2 regions of the Micromonospora sp. WMMA1998 genome follow, and region 1 is predicted to be linked to the other one. Evidence: riboswitches for the same ligand, from Rfam matches in the RefSeq annotation. Region 1 holds a riboswitch; the other holds the start of a gene.
The links. A riboswitch is a leader RNA that binds a small molecule or an ion and turns the genes downstream of it on or off. The one in region 1 is predicted to bind thiamine pyrophosphate.
Positions count from the first base shown of each region.

Region 1 (7,717 bases):
GATCGGCCGGGGCAGCACGAAGTCGGTGACCAGCAGGACCGCGCTGACCATCGCGATCAGCATGAAGAACAGGCCGCCGGTGGCCATCCGGTGGGCGAACCGGACCAGCTCCGGCTTGCGGCCCTGGCGGAACAGCGCCCGGTGGAACGCCACCGGCGAGATGATCATCGCGGCGGCCGCGGCGGCCGCCAGCAGCGCCACGATGTAGACGTCGCGCTGGAAGTCGGTGGTCCGGTTGAAGGCGTTGCTGAACGGCATCGTCAGCAGGAAGGCGAACAGGATCTGCACGCCGGTCTGCGCGACGCGCAACTCCTGCAGCAGGTCGGCGAAGTTGCGCTGCCAGCGCTGCTTCTCGGATTCCTTGGACAACTCACGAACCTCCGGTGAAGACGGCACGGCCGGCGGGTGAACGCCCGCCGGCAGGACCGCCAGTGCCCCGTCCGAGTGATCGCGAAACGCCCTCAGGCTCCGCGGCGGATGCGGCCCTCGTACCGCGCCTCCAACTCGGCGTTGTGCTCGTCGCCGCCGGTGATGTTGGCGGAGAGGTAGACCGGCGGCCGTTCGCCGGTGGCCAGCAGCCGGGCCACCACCTCGGCGACGATCTGCTGGGCCAGCAGCGCCGCGGTGATCGAGGAGACCGCGCCGACCGCGCCGCCGCCGGGCAGCGGCAGCGTCGCGTCGCCGTACGGGGCGCCGTTGTCCAGCACCACGTCGGCGAAGTCGGCGAGCTTGCGGCCGGACGGGTGCCGGGACGCCATCCGGGCCGAGTGCTGGGCCGAGGTGATCGCCACCAGCCCGTGCCCGCGCTCCTTCACGATGGCGGCGAACTCCACCATCGCCCCGTTCACGCCCGAGTTGGAGGCCAGCACGAACACGTCCTGCGGCCGGATCGGGGCCAGCTCGTAGAGGCGGTGCGCCACGGCCGGCTCGCGTTCCAGCTTCGGGCCGAGCACGTCGGCCGGCTCCCCGCCCCGCAGCACCAGGTCACGCAGCGCGATCCGGTTGGTGGGGACCAGCCCACCGGCCCTTCCGGCGATCTCCATGGCGAGTGCCTCGGAGTGTCCGGTGCCGAAGGCGTGCACCACCGCGTCGGCGCGCAGCGCCGTGGCGATCAGGTCGGCCGCCGCGGCCACGTTCCGCCGTTGCTCGGCGGCCACCCGGCCCATCGTCTCGGTCACCACCGCCAGGTAGTCCTCGGCGCTCACCGTCATGCTTCCTCCGCTCCTGTGCACCGGGCGAGGATCGCGGCGGCCAGCGGGCCGGGCGCCTCGTCGGGGATCCAGTGGCTGACGCCGTCGAGCACCAGGAAGCGGTAGTCCCCGGTGACGTGCGCCGCGCACGCCTGCGCGGCCGTCCGACCGATCGCCACGTCCCGGTCGCTCCAGACGTACGTGGTCGGCACGCCCACCGGTCCGACGGCCTTCATGTCCGTCCCGCTCATCGCCCGGTACCAGTTGAGCGCCGCGGTGAGCGCCTCCGGCTCGCGCATCGGCTCGGCGTAGCGGGCCACCGCGTCGGCGTCCCCCACCCCGCCGAGCAGCCGCCGCAGCGCGGCGCCGCGCAGCGCCAGCAGCACCTTCTCCGCCTTGCCGGGCATCCGGAACAGCGCGATGTAGGCGGACTTCGCCTTCTGCCGGGGGTCGGTGGCGAGCGCGTGGCCCATCGCCGCCGGGTGCGGCACCGACACCGCGGTCAGCGTCCGCACCCGCTCCGGGTGCGCCGCCGCCAGCCCCCAGGCCACGATCGCGCCCCAGTCGTGACCGACCAGGTGCGCGCGGGTCACCCCGAGCGCGTCCAGCACGCCGGCCGCGTCGGCCACCAGCTCCGGGATCCGGTACGCCTCGACGGCGGCCGGCCGCGCGCCGGGCGAGTAGCCGCGCTGGTCCAGCGCGTACGTGCGCAGCCCGGCGGCGTGCAGCGCGGGCGTGACCGCGTCCCACTCGCCGGAGTGCTGCGGGAAGCCGTGCAGCAGCAGGACCGGGTCGCCGTCCTCGGGGCCGCCGGTGCGTACCTCGAACGTCAGTCCCCGCGCCTCGACCCGCATGATCACCACCGTAGCCGACAGTTGCCCTGCTGGGCCCGGGGCAGGCGACGGTGCTAGCGTCTGCGACGAGACAACTTCACATCCGACAGGGGAGCGCACAGCGCTGAGAGTGCGGGCCGAGGCCCGCAGACCCTCGAACCTGATCTGGGTAATGCCAGCGCAGGGAGTTCGGTCGACCTCCAGCCGCGCCGCCGTCCGGGCGTTCCGGGCGCGGCGTGCGTCTTCTCCTGGTTCCTCACCTGAACTGGGAGTCCGTCATGAGCCACACCGACAGCAACCGCTGGCGTACGGTCGACATCGTCGTCGCCTCGGTGATCGCCGTCGCCTTCGGCGTCGTCTTCTGGGCCTGGGGCCTGCTCTGGAGCGCCACCGACGCGGCGTTCGCGTTCTTCCCGCCGGCGCAGGCGCTGCTCTACGGCGTCTGGCTGATCCCGGCGGTGCTCGCCGGCCTGATCATCCGCAAGCCGGGCGCGGCGCTCTACTGCGAGACCGTCGCCGCGATCGTCTCCGCGCTGCTGGGCAGCCAGTGGGCGAGCATCGTGATCCTCCAGGGCCTGATGCAGGGCATCGGCGCCGAACTGGCGTTCGCCGCGTTCCGCTACCGCTCGTTCCGGCTGCCGGTGGCGGTGCTGGCCGGCGCGCTGACCGGCCTGGGCGCGGCGATCTTCGACTTCGTCTACTGGAACAAGGCCTACGAGCTGACCTCCTACCGGATCCCGTACGCCCTGATCACGATCGTCAGCGCCACCGTCGTGGCCGGCGTCGGCGCGCACCTGCTCACCCGGGCCCTGGCGAACACCGGCGTCCTGGACCGCTTCCCCGCCGGCCGCGACCGCGCCCTGGTCTGACCGGTCCGCCGCCTGTTGATCAAGGAGTTCGCGTCGGCGGCGGGCGATGTCCCTGACGCGAACTCCTTGATCGACGAGGCTGAGGTCGGAACGGGAGGAGGTGTGGAACGGTGAGCGGGGTGGTTCTCCGGGGGTTCGGGTGGCGGCACGGGGGACGTCGGGCCTGGGCGGTGCGTGGCGTCGACCTGCGCGTCGAGAGCGGGGAACGGGTCCTGCTGCTCGGGGCCTCCGGGGCCGGCAAGAGCACGCTGCTGGCAGCGCTGGCCGGGCTGCTTCCGGAGGACTCCGGCGAGCAGGAGGGCACCGTCGAGATCGACGGGCTGGACCCGCGCAAGGCCCGCGAACGCGTCGGCGTGGTCTTCCAGGACCCGGAGACCCAGCTGGTGATGGCCCGCTCCGGCGACGACGTCGCGTTCGGGCTGGAGAACCGGGGCGTACCGGCCGAGGAGATCTGGCCCCGGGTGGACGAGGCGCTGCGCCGGGTCGGCTTCCCCTACCCCCGGGACCGCCCCACCGCCGCGCTCAGCGGGGGCGAGCAGCAGCGCCTCGCCCTGGCCGGGACGCTCGCGCTGCGCCCCGGGCTGCTGCTGCTGGACGAGCCCACCGCCAACCTCGACCCGACCGGCGCCACTCTGATCCGCCGGGCCGTCGCGGACGCGCTCGACCCGGACACCACGCTGATCCTGGTCGAGCACCGGGTGGCCGAGGCGCTGCCGCTGGTCGACCGCGTGGTGGTGCTGGAACCCGGTGGCGGGGTGCGGGCCGACGGGCCGCCCGAGGCGGTCTTCGCCGCGCACGGCGAAGCGCTGGCCGCCGCCGGGGTCTGGGTGCCCGGACACACCATCCCGCCGCGGCACGCCACCGCGCCGCCCGGGGAGACCCTGCTCGCCGCCGACCGGCTCGGCCTGCCGCCCCGGCTGACCCCCACCGACCTTCGGGTACGCGCCGGCGAGGCACTCGCCGTCCTCGGCCCCAACGGCGCCGGCAAGTCCACGCTGGCGCTGCTCCTCGGCGGCCTGCTGCGCCCCGGTGCCGGTGCGCTCACCGCCTCCGCCGAGCTGGCCGGCCGGGACGCGCGCACTCCCCCGCACCGCTGGCGGGCGCCCGCGCTGGCGCGCCGGATCGGTTCGGTGTTCCAGGACCCGGAGCACCAGTTCGTCACCGGCACGGTGCGGGACGAGTTGGCGCTCGGCCCGCGCCGTACCGGCCGGTCCGAGTCGGACGTGACCGACACCGTGGACGCGCTGCTGCACCGGCTGCGACTGGACCGGTTGGCCGGCGCCAATCCGTACACCCTCTCCGGCGGCGAGGCGCGGCGGCTGAGCGTGGCGACCGCCCTGGCCACCGCGCCCCGCCTGCTGATCTGCGACGAACCCACGTTCGGCCAGGACCGGCGGACCTGGCTGGAACTGGTCGACCTGCTCGCCGAGCTGCGCGACGCCGGCCACGGCGTGGTCGCGGTGACGCACGACGCGGACTTCGTCGCCGCGCTGGCCGACCGGACGCTCACCCTGGACCGCCCGCCCGCCGACCTCGACCGGACGCGCCCGGCCGGGCTCGCCGGCCAGCCGGGTCCCGTGCTCGCCGCCCTGCCTGGGTCCGTCGGCTCGTCGTCAGGCGGTCTCGGCGCGGACGAGTCACCGTCCCCGCCCGGCCGTCACGGCGCGGACGGGCCACCGTCGACCCCGCCGCGAGGGGCGGGCGCACCGTGATCGATCTCGAACCGGTCGCCGCGCCCGACGCCCCGCTGGCCCGGCGCAACCCGGTGGCGAAGGTGGCCGCCGCGCTGGTCTTCACGCTCGTGCTGGTGGCGACGCTGGACCCGGTCGCGCCGGCCATCGCCATCGCCATCGAACTCGCGGTGCTGCCACTGTTCGGCGTCCGCTACCGGGTGCTGGCCCGACGGGCCTGGCCGCTGCTGGCCGGAGCCGTGGGCATCCTGGTCACGCTGGTGCTCTTCGCCGCCGACCGGTCCGGTCCGGTGCTGCTCGACGCCGGCCCGGTGCTGGTCACCCAGGGTGTGCTGGTCACCGCCCTCGGCCTGGTGCTGCGCATGCTCGCCGTGGCGCTGCCCGGGATCGTCGTCTTCGCCACCACCGATCCGACCGAGCTGGCCGACGCGCTGATCCAGAACGCGAAGGCGCCGGCCCGGTTCGCCATCGGCGCGCTGGCCGCGTTCCGGATGGTGCCGCTGCTGGAACAGGAGTGGCGGATGATCAGCATGGCCCGGCGGGCCCGGGGCGTGGACGCCGGCCGGAACCCGCTGGCCAAGCTGCGGCTGTTCGGCTCGACCGCGTTCGCGCTGCTGGTCGGCGCGATCCGGCGGGGCACCCGGCTGGCCGTGGCGATGGACGCGCGGGGCTTCGACGCCGGCACGCCGCGTACGGTGGCCCGGCGTCAGCACTTCACCCGGGCCGACGCCCTGCTGGTGGTCACCGCCGCGCTCCTGGCCGGCGCCGCCCTGACCACGAGCATCCTCCTCGGCACCTTCCGCCCCCTCATCGGCTGACCCAGCCTCCGGTGCGTCGATCATGAAGTTGGCGGCACTCGGCGCCCGAATTGTCGCCGCCAACTTCATGGTCGACGCCGTGGGGAAGGGTGGAGCCCCGGGCGCGGCGCGTCCGGGGCTCTGTCGGTCAGCTGCGGCGGAAGGCGTAGAAGCGGGTCTGGCCGGCGCGCTGGCTGCGCCCGGTGACGCCCGACCGGCCTCCGGCGGGCGGGCCGGCGGTGGGCGGCGCCGGGGCCTGCTCCGTCGGCAGGGACACCGGCGTCGACGGCGCCACGGTGAGCGCGTCGAGATCCCTCGGGGTCACCTCCCGCAGCGACGGCGACGGCTTGCGGGACTTCTTCGGGCTGCGCTTCGCGGGCATCCGCGGTCCTCCTGTCTGGCGGGCGCGCCGACCACGGACGCGCCGAGCGGGTGCGCCCCGGGTGCGATCCGACCGCGACAGACACCGCGAACCACGGCGGCGGGAGGGGATGCGGACGCCCGGAGCAGGACGGGTCCACCGGCACGTAGGGCGGTGGACCGGGCTCGGAAGAAGGGCGTCAGTTACGCATGCCCGAAGGCTAACCCGCCCCGAGCCGATCGCGCATCCGAATTACCGCGGAACGCACCGCCACCGGCCACTCACCCGGCGTCGACGTCCCGGCCCACTCCCCCGGCGACCGCGATACGGTCGCAGCACGGCAGCGAGGACGAGAGGTGGCGGTACGCATGGCACAACAGGCGACGGCGCAGATCGGGGTCACCGGTCTGGCGGTGATGGGTCGCAACCTGGCCCGGAACCTGGCCCGCAACGGTTTCGCCGTGGCGGTGCACAACCGCTCGCCGGAACGCACCCGCAGCCTGGTCGCCGAGCACGGCGACGAGGGCACCTTCGTGCCGTCCGAGTCGCTGGCCGACTTCGTCGGCTCGCTGGAGCGGCCGCGTGCGGTGATCGTGATGGTGAAGGCCGGCGCGCCGACCGACGCCGTGATCGACGAACTGGTCCCGCTGCTGGAGGAGGGGGACATCGTCGTCGACTGCGGCAACGCGCACTTCGCCGACACCCGCCGTCGGGAGGAGGCGCTGCGCGCGCACGGGCTGCACTTCGTCGGCACCGGCGTCTCCGGCGGCGAGGAGGGCGCGCTGCGTGGCCCGAGCATCATGCCCGGCGGCTCGGCGGAGTCCTACCGCAAGCTGGGCCCGATCTTCGAGAAGATCGCCGCGCAGGTCGAGGGGACGCCCTGCTGCCGGCACATCGGCCCCGACGGCGCCGGGCACTTCGTGAAGATGGTGCACAACGGCATCGAGTACGCCGACATGCAGCTCATCGCGGAGGCGTACGACCTGTTGCGGGCCGGCCTGTCGGCGAGCCCGGCGGAGATCGCGGAGATCTTCCGGGAGTGGAACGGCGGCGAGCTGGAGTCCTTCCTCATCGAGATCACCGCCGACGTGCTCGGCCACACCGACGCCGCCACCGGCCGGGCGTTCGTGGACGTGGTGCTCGACCAGGCCGAGCAGAAGGGCACCGGCCGCTGGACCGTGCAGAGCGCGCTGGACCTCGGCATCCCGATCACCGGCATCGCCGAGGCCACGTTCGCCCGGTCGCTGTCCGGGCACGCCGACCAGCGTGCGGCCGCCCGCCGGGTGTTCGCGGACGCCGGCGACAAGTGGCAGGTCGACGACCGGGACGCATTCGTCGAGGACGTCCGCCGGGCGCTGCTCGCCAGCAAGATCGTCGCGTACGCGCAGGGCTTCGACCACATCCGGGCCGGCAGCCGGGAGTACGACTGGGACATCGACCTGGGTGGCACGGCCACCATCTGGCGCGGCGGCTGCATCATCCGGGCCCGCTTCCTGGACCGGATCCGGGAGGCGTACGACGCCGAGCCGGACCTGTCGACGCTGCTGGTCGCCCCCTGGTTCGCCGACCGGGTCAGCGCCGGGGTCCCGGCCTGGCGACGGGTGGTGGCCGACGCGGCCCGCGCGGGTGTGCCGGCCCCGGCCTTCGCGTCGTCGCTGGCCTACTTCGACGCGCTGCGCGCCGAGCGGCTGCCGGCCGCCCTGATCCAGGGGCTGCGGGACAACTTCGGCGCGCACACCTACCACCGGGTGGACCGGGACGGCTCGTTCCACACCCGCTGGGCGGGCGACCGCTCCGAAGTGGAGGCCTGAGCCTCACCACGCCCGCTCGGGCGACGGACGGCGGTGGGCCGGGGCCGACCCGGTTTCGGGGGCCCAGTCGGCGGCCGGCTCACCGGCGGCCAGCTCACCGATCTCGCCGGAGCGGACCGCCGGGGTGTGCCCGACGTCGGCGCACCAGCGCTCGGCCACCCCGGC
Region 1 is NZ_CP114911.1:2,634,559-2,642,275, forward strand. Features, by position in the region: gene O7600_RS11555 (DUF6328 family protein) at 1-369, opposite strand, end outside; gene O7600_RS11560 (SIS domain-containing protein) at 462-1,211, opposite strand; gene O7600_RS11565 (alpha/beta hydrolase) at 1,208-2,044, opposite strand; TPP riboswitch at 2,122-2,228, shown strand; gene O7600_RS11570 (ECF transporter S component) at 2,302-2,892, shown strand; gene O7600_RS11575 (ABC transporter ATP-binding protein) at 3,003-4,604, shown strand; gene O7600_RS11580 (energy-coupling factor transporter transmembrane component T) at 4,601-5,401, shown strand; gene O7600_RS11585 (hypothetical protein) at 5,529-5,762, opposite strand; gene gndA (NADP-dependent phosphogluconate dehydrogenase) at 6,110-7,552, shown strand; gene O7600_RS11595 (thioredoxin reductase) at 7,556-7,717, opposite strand, start outside.

Region 2 (7,717 bases), 700 kb from region 1:
CGCGGATCGCCTGCTCCAGCACATGCAGGTTGGCCGCGCCGCCGGTGCCGAGGACGAGCCGGGAGCCGAACCCGACCCCGCCGATCTCCAACCTGGACATGCCGTTCACCCGCCCTGGGTGGCGCTGAGGACCTCGACCCGGTCGCCCTCGCGCAGCACGCTCTCCGGCCAGCCGCCGCGCGGCACCACCTCGCCGTTCACCGCCACCGCGAGCCCGCGCTCCCGGTCGGTGACGGTGCGGACCACCTCGGCGACGGTGACACCCTCGGGCAGCGTCCGGCCGGTGCCGTTGACGATCAGTTCCACGTGCGCTCCTTCCCGAAGCGGTCGGGGGTGAAGGGGGCGAGCGCGGGATCCGGCTCGCCGGTGACGATCAGCTCGGTGACCAGGTCGGCGGTGACCGGGGTGAGCACGATGCCGTGCCGGTGGTGGCCGGTGGCGGCGAGCACGCCCGGCCGCCCGGGCAGTGGCCCGACGATCGGTGCGTTGTCGGGCGTACCGGGGCGCAGCCCGGCGACAGCCTCCACCAGCTCGTACTCGACGAGTTCCGGCACCAGCTCGGCGGCGGCGCGCAGCAGCGTCAGCACGCCTCCGGCGGTGACCTCGGTGTCCGCGCGCTCCTCGACGGTCGCGCCGACCACCACCTCGCCGCTGTCCCGGGGCACCAGGTAGACCGCCTCGCCGTCGGCGTACCCCCGGATCACGTGCCGGAAGCCCGGCGGGCCGGCGGCGGGCGCGCGGAGTCGCAGCACCTGGCCCTTGACCGGCCGGACCGGCAGGCCGGTCAGCGCCGCCGCGCCGCAGCCCGCCGCGACCACGGTGAACCGGGCGTCCACCTCGGACAGCGCGCCGACCCGCACCGGCCGCAGCACGACGCCGGCCCGCTCGGCCGCCGCGCGCAACGCGGTGACCAGCCGGCGCGGGTCGACCTGGTGGTCGCCGGGCGCCACAGCGCCGCCGCGCACCCGGGTGGCCAGCGCCGGCTCGCGGTCGCGCAGGTCTGTGGGGCGCAGCGGCGTGATCGGCAGTGCCAGACCCTGTTGGTACGACCACAGCCGCCGCGCCTCGGCCAGGTCGTCGGCGGTGAGCCCGACGACGAGCGTGCCCTCGGTGCGATACCCGAGGTCGACGTCGCTCGCCGCGGACAGCTCGGCGGCGAACGCGGGCCAGCGGGCGGCGGACGCCACCAGCAGCCCGGTCAGCTCGTGCTCCCCGAAGTACGCCTCGGCGACCGGCGAGAGCATCCCGGCGGCCACCGAGGAGGCACCCGACCCGGGCCGGTCGTCGTGCACCATCACGCGCAGCCCGCGCTGGGCGCACCGCCACGCGATCGCCCACCCGATCGGCCCGCCACCCACCACCGCCACGTCGGTAAGGAAGGGCCCCCTCTTAACGCCTCCGGTAGAGGAAGGGTCCCTGCTTAACACGTCAGCGCACCGAGCAGCTCGGCGGTGGCCCGGGCCGGGTCGGCCGCCCCGCTGACCGCCCCCACCACCGCCACCCCGTACGCCCCGGCGGCCCGCAGCGCCGGCACGGTGGCGGCGGTCACCCCGCCGATGGCGATCACCGGCACGTCCACCGCCTCGGCGACGGCGCGTACCCCCGCCGGGCCGATCGGCGTGGGCAGGCCGGACTTGGTGGTGGTGGCGTGGCACGGGCCGACGCCCAGGTAGCTCGCGCCGGCGGTGACGGCCGCTCGGGCGCCGTCCGGCTCACGGGCGGTGGCGCCGAGCACGGCGTCCGGGCCGAGCACCCGGCGCGCGGCGGCCACCGGCAGGTCGTCCGCCCCGACGTGGCCCCCGGCAGCGGCCACCGCCACCGCCACGTGCAGCCGGTCGTTGACCAGGCACCGGGCCCCGTACGGTCGACAGGCGTCGACCACCAGGCGGGCCAGCTCGTACGCCTCCCGGTCGGTGGCGTCGTCCTCCACCCGGACCTGCACGACGAGGTCGGCGCGGGCCACCGGCAGGGCGGCGCGCAGCACGGCGAGCGGGTCACGCCCCGGCCGGGTGTCGGTGATGAGATGCAGTCGTCCCAGGGACGGCACGGCAACGCTCCTCCCTGCGCCGGCATTACCCGGATCAGGTTCGACGGTCGGGGGCTCCCAGCCCCCCTCTCAGCCCGGTCCACACCGGGCTCCCGTGGGTCACTTGCGGCCTACCGTACGACGCCTCCCCGTCGGACGGAAGACCGGGTGACGTTTTTCCCAGGAACCGTCCACATGCCGTACCGGGACCACGGGTGACCGTCTCGTCACGACACGCTGCCGGGATGTCCGTTCCCGTCCGGGTCCCGCGCCGCCTGACGATCCTGCCGTTCCGGGGCGGCCTTGCCGTCTCCGAAGGGCTGCTGACCTGGACGATGTTGCGCGGGCCGACATGGATCCGCCTACTGCCTGACGTGTACGTGCACCGGGACGGACACCGCGCCGACGACCATCGGATGTGGTGCGAGGCGGTGGCGTTGCGCCTGCCGCCGGGTGCCGCGCTGGCGGGACGCAGCGCCGCCTGGCTGTTCGGGGTGGACCTGCTCGGCCGGGATGCGCCGGTGACGGTGCTGTTGCCGCGTCCCGCCCGGGTGCGCCCGCACCCGCGTCTGTCGGTCGCCCGGTCCCCGTTGCCCGACCGGGATCGGACCCGGTTCGGCGGGCTCCCCGTCACCACCACGCTGCGCACCGCGTTCGACCTGGGTCGGCAGGGGTCACGCGCCGACGCGCTGGTCGCCGTCGACGCGCTGCTCCGCCGCCGGGTGGTGACGCTGCCCGCCCTGCGCGCCTACGCCGCCGACCGACCGGGCTGGCCGGGCGCTCCGCTGCTGCGCGAGGTGCTGGCGCTGGCCGAGCCGTCGAGCGAGTCCCCGATGGAGACCCGCCTGCGGCTGCTCCTCCTCGACGCCGGCCTCGGCCCGCTCGTCGCCCAGCACGAGGTACGCGCGGGCGGGCGCTTCGTGGCCCGGGTCGACCTGGCCTGGCCGGCGCTCCGCCTCGCGATCGAGTACGACGGCGACCACCACCGCGAGCGGGCTCACTTCCGCCGCGACGTGGCGCGCCTGAACGCGCTCCGCGCGGCCGGTTGGGTGGTGCTCCGGTTCACCGCCGACGACGTGTTGCGCCGTCCGGACGCCACCGTCGCCCTGGTCCGCCAGGCCCTCGCCGAACGCCTCACCACCGCACCGCCGCACTGACCCGGTATCCCCACGCGCCGCGCCCTCAAGCGCCCACACCCGAACACCCCGCCCGAACGCCACGCCCGACGCCCCGCCCCTCGGCCCGGCCCGACGCCCGGCGTGCCGCCCCGCTCCTCGTCCCAGCCCGACGCCCCGCCCGACGTGCCGCCCCGCCCCTCGGCCCGCCCCGCCCGTCGGCCCCGCCCCGCAGTAGGCGGGCCAGGTCGACGCCGTCCGGGCGGTCGTAGCGCTCCTCGGTCCTGAGACGCCACGGACGTCAGCCCCGCCCGCAGGCACCCATGACGTTCCACCCGCCGCCAGGACCGGCCGTGGGTGGAACACCATGGGTGCCTCAGCGCTCGTTTGACACCCATGACGTTCCACTCACGGTGAGCGCTGGCGCTGAGTGGGACACCATGGGTGTCTAGCCGGGCGGAACTCGCCGGTGGATCGCCAGAGGAAGGGTGGCGCGCCGAGGGTGGCCGCGGCGCAGGCCACCACGCCAGCGGACCGCGGAGGCGGCCACGCCGGCGGGAATCCGTCAGAGGAGGGCGTCGAGGGCGTCCAGGTCCTCGTCGGAGGGCTGCCATGTGCCCGCCTCGGCGTTGGCGCGTACCTGCTCGGGCGTGGTGGCGCCGGCGATCACCGACGTCACCGCGGGCCGGGCGGCCAGCCCGCCGATGGCCACCTGGAGCATGCTGATCCCGCGCTCCGCCGCGTACGCCTCGATCGCCTCGATGGTGTCCCAGCGCGCGGCGGCCAGCCGCTCGGCGTACCGGCCGCCGCCGGCCAGCCGGCTGCCCGCCGGGGGCGCCTCGTCCCGCTTGTACTTGCCGGTGAGCAGCCCGTTGGCGAGCGGGAAGAACGGCAGCATGCCGAGCCCGAATCGCTCGCAGGCGGGGATCACCTCGTCCTCCACCCCGCGTTCCAGCAGCGAGTAGTGGTTCTGCGCGGAGATGAACCGGGTACGCCCCTGCGACGACGCGGTCCAGTCGGCGTCGGCGATCTGCCACCCGGCGAAGTTGGAGTTGCCGAGGTAGCGCACCTTGCCGGCGGTCACCAGGTCGTCCAGCGCGGCGAGCGTCTCGTCGATCGGCGTGCCCGGGTCCGGCTCGTGCATCTGGTAGAGGTCGATGTGGTCGGTGCCGAGCCGGCGCAGCGACGCCTCGACCGCACGGGCGATGTAGCGGCGGGCGCCCCGGGCGCCGTGATCCGGCCCGTTCGCGCCGTGCATGTCCATGCCGAACTTGGTGGCGACCACCACGTCGTCGCGGCGGCCCTTGAGCGCCTGCCCGAGCAGCTCCTCGGAGCCGCCCTGCGGCTCGCCGTAGATGTCGGCGGTGTCGAAGAAGGTGATCCCGGCGTCGAGCGCGGCGTCCACCACCGCCCGGGTGCCGTCGCTGTCGAGTTTGCGGCCGAAGTTGTTGCAGCCGATGCCGACCACGGACACCACGAGTCCGGAGTCGCCCAGCCGGCGGTAGGTCATCTCACTCACGAGATCCACCCTATGCCCGCGCCCGTGCCGCCACCCGGCGAGCGGCGGGCCGGGCCACCGCCGAGGTGAGTCGTCCGCGACATCAGCTCCATAGGCGTCCGGCGGACGCCTCCGCGCCACGCCACGCCGCGCCGCGATCACCCGACATCCGCCCGCCCACGCGTCACGACAGGCCGCGCCGCGCGACCAGCACCGAATGTCCGCCCGCCCACGCGCCGCGCCGCACGACCGCCGCTGACCGCTCAGCCCAGCACGTCGTCGGCCAACGCCCGGGCGGCACCGACCGTCGCCGCCAGTTCGGCAGGGGTACGCCCCACCGCGCCCAGCAGCGCGTGCGCCCGGTCGGCGAAGACCGGCGGCGCGTCCGGCAACCGGCCGGCCGAGGTGATCATGCCCTTCTCGTTGACCAGCCACCGCCCCGCCCGGCCGTGCAGCGCGTGCGCCAGCACCCCGACGACGCGGAACAGGCACCCGCCGACGTAGCCGGCATCGCCCCCGGCCGCCCCCTTCGCCGCGCCGTCGAGCAGCAGCCCGGTCTCCCAGCCGCCGGCCACCAGCGCGGCGCCCAGCGCGGGCGGGTAGTCGACGGTCTCGGCGCGCAACGCGGTCAGCTCACCGGTCGGGTCGCCGAGCACCCGCCCGAGCGCCACCTCCCCCGCGTACGCGTGCGAGTAGAAGCCGAGCGGATGACCGGCCTGCACCTGCACCGTGTAGTGGCCGGCCCGGCAGTCCGCCCAGATCCGCCGCACGCGGTCCAGATCCCGGTAGATCCAGTCCACCGCCGCCCCGCCGACGCGCAGCCAGCCGCCGCCGTCGACCCAGGGCCCCCAGTCACCGGGTGCGGTGAGGTCCACCGGGCCGTCGGCGACCGAGGCGGCCACCGCGCGCAGCCCGGCCAGGTCCGGCTCGCCCCGGTAGTAGAGCCCGAGGTCCCAGTCGGAGTCGGGCCGGTGGTCGCCGCGGGCCCGGCTGCCGCCGAGTGCCACCGCGACCACGCCGTCGACCGCGCACAGCCGGTCGACCAGCCCCTGGTCGATCATCCGACGTCCCAGACCGGTTCCGGCGTCTCCACCACGTCGCCGTCGCCGCGGAACAGCACGAACCGGTCGAAGGTACGGGTGAACCAGCGGTCGTGGGTCACCGCGATCACCGTCCCCTCGAACGCGGTCAGCCCGGCCTCCAAGGCCTCGGCGGAGGCGAGGTCGAGGTTGTCGGTGGGCTCGTCGAGCAGCAGCAGCGTGGCCCCGGACAACTCCAGCAGCAGCACCAGGAACCGGGCCTGCTGACCGCCGGAGAGCGTGCCGAACCGCTGGTCGCCCTGACCGGCCAGCTCGTAGCGGGACAGCGCCCCCATGGCGGCGTGCCGGTCCATCCCGGCCCGGTGCTCGTCGCCCCGCCACAGCACCTCGACGAGCGTCTTCTCCATCAGCTCGGGCCGGTCGTGGGTCTGCGAGAAGTGACCCGGCCGGACCCGCCCGCCGAGCCGGACCACGCCGCCGTGCGCGACCGGCGCGAGGGCGGCGGCGCCGTCGACAGGCGTGTTGCCCGGGTCCGGGTCGGTGCCGCCGCGGGCCAGCAGCCGCAGGAAGTGCGACTTGCCGGTGCCGTTCGCGCCGAGCACGGCGACCCGGTCGCCGTACCAGAGTTCCAGGTCGAACGGGTACGTCAGGCCGTCCAGCTCCAGCTGCTCGGCGATCACCGCCCGCTTGCCGGTCCGCCCGCCGGTCAGCCGCATCCGGATGTCCTGGTCCTTCGGGGGTACGGGCGGCGGCCCGGCCTCCTCGAACTTGCGCAACCGGGTCTGCGCGGCCTGGTACCGGGAGGCCATTCCCGAGTTGTACGCGGCCTTCTGCTTGTACATCAGCATCAGCTCGCGCAGCTTCTCGTGCTCCTCGTCCCAGCGTTTGCGCAGCTCGTCGAGGCGGTCGTGGCGGGCCACCCGCGCGGAGTGCCAGCTCGCGAAGCCGCCCGGGTGCACCCAGGCGCTGCCGCCCTCCACCGCGACCACCCGGTCGGCGGTCTGGGCCAGCAGCTCACGGTCGTGCGAGACGTAGAGCACCGACTTGCCGGACTCGCGCAGCCGCGCCTCCAGCCAGCGTTTGCCGGGCACGTCGAGGAAGTTGTCCGGCTCGTCGAGCAGCAGCACCTCGTCCGGGCCGCGCAGCAGCAGCTCCAGCGCGAAGCGCTTCTGCTGGCCGCCGGAGAGCGTCCGCACCGGCCGCTCCCGGGCGCTGTCCCAGGGCAGGTCCAGCACGACGGTGGCGACGGTGTCGAAGAGCACCTCGGCGTCGTACCCGCCGGTCTCGCCCCAGGCGGCGAGCGCGTCGGCGTACGCGAGCTGGGTCTTGGCGGCGGCGGAGCTGTACTTGCCGCGGACCTCGGCCGACCGCATGGCCGCCTCGGTCTCGGCGAGCCGCCGCCCGGCGTCGCGCAGCGCCGGCGGCGCCAGCGACAGGGCCAGGTCGGCGAGCGTCGACTCGTCGCCGATCATGCCGATGAACTGCCGCATCACGCCGAGCCCGCCACTGCGGGCGATCACGCCGGTCGGCACCGGCAGGTCACCGGCGACCATCCGCAGCAGCGTCGTCTTGCCGGCGCCGTTGGGCCCGACGAGCGCCACCTTGGCGCCCTCACCGACCCGGAACGACACGTCGCAGAACAGCTCCCGGCCGTCCGGGAGGATGTGCCCGACCCCTGCCACGTCCACGTATCCCACGCGGGCATCCTGCCCGAGCGGGCCACGCGGGCGACACCCGATTACCGGGTGACCCGGAGCACCCGGTAGCCCTTCTGGCTGGCGTGCCGGTCGACCTGCCATCCCTGTTCGACCAGCCAGCGGTGCAGCGAGTCGCCGCCGAGGTGGCGGGCGACGACCAGCCAGGCCACGCCGTCCGGGGTGAGCCGGGGCAGCCAGCGCAGCAGCAGGTCGTGCAGTTCCGCCTTGCCGATGTGGATCGGCGGGTTGGACCAGATCTGGGTGAAGGTGACGTCCGCCGGCATCTCGTCCGGGGCGACGGCCCGGACCCGGTCGGCGGCGTCGACCCGGGCCGCGTTGGC
Region 2 is NZ_CP114911.1:3,338,381-3,346,097, forward strand. Features, by position in the region: gene O7600_RS14870 (thiazole synthase) at 1-109, opposite strand, end outside; gene thiS (sulfur carrier protein ThiS) at 106-306, opposite strand; gene thiO (glycine oxidase ThiO) at 297-1,427, opposite strand; gene thiE (thiamine phosphate synthase) at 1,421-2,047, opposite strand; TPP riboswitch at 2,042-2,153, opposite strand; gene O7600_RS14890 (DUF559 domain-containing protein) at 2,272-3,183, shown strand; gene O7600_RS14895 (aldo/keto reductase) at 3,707-4,669, opposite strand; gene O7600_RS14900 (nucleotidyltransferase domain-containing protein) at 4,903-5,700, opposite strand; gene O7600_RS14905 (ATP-binding cassette domain-containing protein) at 5,697-7,376, opposite strand; gene O7600_RS14910 (methyltransferase) at 7,418-7,717, opposite strand, start outside.
Region 2: linked by a shared signal. The riboswitch ahead of thiE (thiamine phosphate synthase) and the one ahead of O7600_RS11570 (ECF transporter S component) in region 1 are both predicted to bind thiamine pyrophosphate.